DNA from 2 places in the Geobacillus sp. BMUD genome. Region 2 is predicted to be linked to the other one. Evidence: a T-box and tRNA genes for the amino acid it is inferred to sense, from the RefSeq annotation. Region 2 holds a T-box; the other holds one or more tRNA genes.
What was found. The T-box of region 2 lies ahead of thrS (threonine--tRNA ligase). A T-box ahead of a tRNA ligase gene usually reads a tRNA of that ligase, here a tRNA-Thr.
Positions count from the first base shown of each region.

Region 1 (2,363 bases), on a different contig from region 2:
CCATATAAGATATACATGCCGGCTTAGCTCAATTGGTAGAGCAACTGACTTGTAATCAGTAGGTTGCGGGTTCAAGTCCTGCAGCCGGCATTCTATTCCTTACTAAATCCTTAAGCCATTAAACCAGCAATCGTGAGCCATTAGCTCAGTAACGAGCGATGCATCTTCGGGATTGCTTCGAGTTGTCCCGACGCACTGGACACCGTCGAATCAGCTAGCAGAGGAAGGGACATCGTCAAATATCTGAAGTGTATACCTAACCACGAGCCATTAGCTCAGTAGGTAGAGCATCTGACTTTTAATCAGAGGGTCGGAGGTTCGAGTCCTCCATGGCTCATCGTCTTGCGGAAGTAGTTCAGCGGTAGAACACCACCTTGCCAAGGTGGGGGTCGCGGGTTCGAGCCCCGTCTTCCGCTCCACTTCCGCCGGGGTGGCGGAATTGGCAGACGCACAGGACTTAAAATCCTGGGGTAGGTAACTACCGTGCCGGTTCGAGTCCGGCCCTCGGCACTTGTGCGCTCGTAGCTCAATTGGATAGAGCATCTGACTACGGATCAGAAGGTTAGGGGTTCGAATCCTCTCGAGCGCGTTTTATCGGGAAGTAGCTCAGCTTGGTAGAGCACACGGTTCGGGTCCGTGAGGTCGCAGGTTCAAATCCTGTCTTCCCGATTTATCATGGGGCCTTAGCTCAGCTGGGAGAGCGCCTGCTTTGCACGCAGGAGGTCATCGGTTCGATCCCGATAGGCTCCACCTTTTAACCTTATTCAATTTGGCGGTGTAGCTCAGCTGGCTAGAGCGTACGGTTCATACCCGTGAGGTCGGGGGTTCGATCCCCTCCACCGCCACTATTGTCGGACCTTTAGCTCAGCTGGTTAGAGCAGACGGCTCATAACCGTCCGGTCGTAGGTTCGAGTCCTACAAGGTCCACCATTATTATTGTTGCTTTTTTGGAGGAGTACCCAAGTGGTTGAAGGGGTCGGTCTTGAAAACCGAGAGGCGCCGCAAGGCGCGCGGGGGTTCGAATCCCTCCTCCTCCGCCATGCTTTGTGTCGGATGAAGTGTGAATGTGTTTGAATCATGCCGGCTTAGCTCAATTGGTAGAGCAACTGACTTGTAATCAGTAGGTTGCGGGTTCAAGTCCTGCAGCCGGCACCAGTATACGGCTACGGCGACTATGGCGAAGTGGTTAACGCACCAGATTGTGGCTCTGGCATGCGTGGGTTCGATTCCCACTAGTCGCCCTTTTCTTTATATTTTATTCGTTATATGCGGGTGTAGTTTAGTGGTAAAACCTCAGCCACGAGCATCGGCATCATCGAATTGGCTTCGAGTTGCCTCGACGCATCCAGCTTTCTTGAATAGGCTGGAAGAGGAAGAGGCATGGAAAAAGCGTGGTGGGTATTCAATCAAAATCATGTGCGGGTGTAGTTTAGTGGTAAAACCTCAGCCTTCCAAGCTGATGTCGTGGGTTCGATTCCCATCACCCGCTTTTGATGGTGGGCCTATAGCTCAGCTGGTTAGAGCGCACGCCTGATAAGCGTGAGGTCGGTGGTTCAAGTCCACTTAGGCCCATTATTTCCCATTGAGTGTTTTTTGACTATTTGTTATAATAGTGTGCGAATAATGTTCCATCGTTCCACAGCAACAGCGGGCGACGAGCATTTGCATTATTGCTCCGACGCATCCGTTATCCTTGAATCAGCTGGTAGAGGAAGGGATAGAATAAGTTTGAAGAATGTTTCTTAATTATTCCGCAATAGCTCAGCGGTAGAGCAACCGGCTGTTAACCGGTAGGTCGTAGGTTCGAATCCTACTTGCGGAGCCATGTCACGGAGAAGTACCCAAGTGGCTGAAGGGGACGGTTTGCTAAACCGTTAGGTCGCAGTTTTGCGGCGCGCGGGTTCAAATCCCGCCTTCTCCGCCATGATGGCCCGTTGGTCAAGTGGTTAAGACACCGCCCTTTCACGGCGGTAACACGGGTTCGAATCCCGTACGGGTCACTGGTTGCTGGCACCAGAGATTCTGGTGCCCTTTTATACAATTTCTTTTGTCGATTTTTGCGTTTTTTCTTGTGATGCGTGTGGAAATCTGTTATAATGTTTCTCGTTAGTTTCAAAATGGTATTACGAAGTTGGGGACAACGCAGTGTTTCGTTTCGTTAAAGAACGAGGCATTGCGTTTTTTGTTTATGTAGGGAGGAGTCCCCCGTTTTCCACGGTAGGCAAGCGGGGGATCAAACGAGCAATTGCGCCTCGGCTTCACCGCCATGGATTTGCACAAACATCGTTTGGATGGCTTGAAGTTGGCGCTTGGCGGTTTCTTCTGGCATTGATGGGAGAAAGTAAACGATTTGCAAAGCGTTT
Region 1 is NZ_SDLA01000007.1:1,071-3,433, forward strand. It holds tRNA gene ETC05_RS09535 (tRNA-Phe) at 1-3, shown strand, start outside; tRNA gene ETC05_RS09540 (tRNA-Thr) at 18-90, shown strand; tRNA gene ETC05_RS09545 (tRNA-Lys) at 265-337, shown strand; tRNA gene ETC05_RS09550 (tRNA-Gly) at 345-419, shown strand; tRNA gene ETC05_RS09555 (tRNA-Leu) at 425-510, shown strand; tRNA gene ETC05_RS09560 (tRNA-Arg) at 516-589, shown strand; tRNA gene ETC05_RS09565 (tRNA-Pro) at 596-669, shown strand; tRNA gene ETC05_RS09570 (tRNA-Ala) at 678-750, shown strand; tRNA gene ETC05_RS09575 (tRNA-Met) at 772-845, shown strand; tRNA gene ETC05_RS09580 (tRNA-Ile) at 854-930, shown strand; tRNA gene ETC05_RS09585 (tRNA-Ser) at 950-1,040, shown strand; tRNA gene ETC05_RS09590 (tRNA-Thr) at 1,080-1,155, shown strand; tRNA gene ETC05_RS09595 (tRNA-His) at 1,169-1,241, shown strand; tRNA gene ETC05_RS09600 (tRNA-Gly) at 1,419-1,489, shown strand; tRNA gene ETC05_RS09605 (tRNA-Ile) at 1,499-1,572, shown strand; tRNA gene ETC05_RS09610 (tRNA-Asn) at 1,751-1,825, shown strand; tRNA gene ETC05_RS09615 (tRNA-Ser) at 1,832-1,924, shown strand; tRNA gene ETC05_RS09620 (tRNA-Glu) at 1,929-2,000, shown strand; gene ETC05_RS09625 (B3/B4 domain-containing protein) at 2,234-2,363, opposite strand, start outside.
Region 1: it encodes a tRNA-Thr, which carries the amino acid that the T-box ahead of thrS (threonine--tRNA ligase) is inferred to sense. The anticodon was not compared.

Region 2 (2,363 bases):
TGCGGATCGCGGTATGACAAACGGAACGAGTATTCCTGAATGCCGAAATCCTTATAGACTTCCAAAATCAAGTTCACGACGCGTTTGAACTCGTCTTTGATTTGATCGGGGCGCACGAAAATATGAGCGTCATTGAGCGTCATGCCGCGGACGCGCTGCAGTCCGGTGAGAGCGCCCGACATTTCATAGCGGTGCATCGTGCCCAATTCGGCGATGCGGATCGGCAGCTCGCGGTAGCTGTGCAGCTTGCTTTTGTAAATCATCATGTGATGCGGGCAGTTCATCGGCCGCAGCACGAGCTGTTCATTGTCCATCTCCATCGGCGGGAACATGTTTTCTTTGTAATGGTCCCAATGGCCCGATGTTTTGTACAGCTCGACGCTGCCGAGCACCGGCGTGTAGACATGATCGTACCCGAGCGCCACTTCTTTATCGACGATGTACCGTTCAATGATGCGGCGGATCGTCGCTCCTTTCGGCAGCCAAAGCGGCAGCCCTTGTCCGACTTGCTGCGACGTCATAAACAGCTCGAGCTCTTTGCCGAGTTTGCGGTGGTCGCGCTCTTTCGCTTCTTCAAGCAAGTGCAAATAATGATCCAAATCTTCTTTTTTGAAAAAGGCCGTGCCATAGATGCGCTGCAGCATTTTGTTGCTGCTGTCGCCGCGCCAGTAGGCGCCCGAGATGCTGAGCAGCTTAAACTCTTTGATTTTGCCGGTCGACGGCACGTGCACGCCGCGGCAAAGGTCGAAAAACTCGCCTTGCTCGTAAATGGAAATCGTCTCGCCTTCCGGAATGTCGCGGATCAACTCGAGCTTCAATTCATCGCCGATTTCTTCATACCGCCGGATGGCTTCTTCGCGGCTCACTTCTTTGCGGACGATCTCGAGATTTTCTTTGACAATGTTGCGCATTTCCGCTTCGATTTTTGGAAGATCGTCTGGCGTCAGCTTATGCTCCATGTCGATATCATAGTAAAAGCCGTTTTCAATGACCGGACCGACGCCGAGCTTGACGTTGCCGTACAGCCGCTTGATGGCCTGCGCCATTAAATGGGCAGCGCTATGGCGCAAAATGTCAAGCGCTTCCGGCATGTCTTGAGTAATAATGACCAGTTCACCGTCTTCGTGAAGCGGCGTGCGCAAATCAACGAACCGGCCGTTCCATTTTCCAGCGATCGCTTTTTTCTTCAGCCCCGGGCTGATCGAGGCAGCGATGTCTTCCGTCGTCGTCCCCTTTGGAAACTCCTTTTCCGCCCCGTCTGGGAACGTAATGCGAATGACGTCTGGCATCGGCAATCACTCTCCTTTATCATGATGATGAAAAAGAAAAAAACTCCTCCCTCCGAAAGGGACGAGTTTTCATCGTGGTTCCACCCTTCTTCCCATGGCAGTGTCTCGCCATGCCATGGCTCAACAAGGATAACGGCCGTCCACCGGCGGCAACTACTGGGCATTGCGTTCGCTGCCGCAGCTCTGAGGGGGTAAGCGCATTTTTCGTGTTAGGAAGGTTCCAGCCGCTGCCTTCCCTCTCTGGAAACCGTAAAAATGCGCCCATGTCCTCGTCATCGCTTGTATTCATCCATATTCATGACGACATTATAGCGAAAACAGCAGGAAAAATCAAGCTTCTCCTCCATTTCCAGCGTTGGCGGCAAACAAGCGGGAAAAATCGGCGCGGCGGCAGACCGTCAGCCGTTCTTGAAACACGTTTTGCAGCGTCTGCACCATGCCATCATCCGGATGATCGGTGTACAGCTCAATTTCCGCCGGAGCAAGCGAGACAAGCGGAGCAAGCACCGATGCATCAATATACATCGGCTGGCTGAACACGAGATGGCGATCGATCAACTGTCTCACTTCCGCCGTCGACAGCTCCCGCTGCTCGCTGTCGTAAAACACGAAGTGCGGCGGATCGTGCACCAAATACAGGCGCGGCCATTGCGGCGCCCGGCCAGCCAAGCAGTCGCGCAGCATTTGCACAAAATTTTGATACTCCTGCTCCAGCTTGTATTCATCGATCGCCAGCTCGACATAATGTTGGAGGCGCTCCATATACGGCTTCAACCGGAACGTAACGAACGAAGAAAACGAAAACGACAAGCCGTCGCGCAAAAAGGAGGCGAAAGCGTCGCGCAACATCGCGGTGCGCGAGGCGGCAAACGCCGCGCTTTTCCGGTAATCGCGCCGCTCGCCGTCCAAAAACGAATGAGCGAGGGCCAAAATTTGCTGCTGTTCTTCGACATCGCGGAAATAAAAAACATTGGCAATGATGGATAGCAGCAGCCGGTCTTCCATCACCTCCTGCATAAATGCGGTCATCGCTGGGACGATTTGCGACTCAAGCACATATTTCTCTTCGCCGTG
Region 2 is NZ_SDLA01000002.1:264,487-266,849, forward strand. It holds gene thrS (threonine--tRNA ligase) at 1-1,289, opposite strand, end outside; T-box leader at 1,344-1,574, opposite strand; gene ytxC (putative sporulation protein YtxC) at 1,620-2,363, opposite strand, start outside.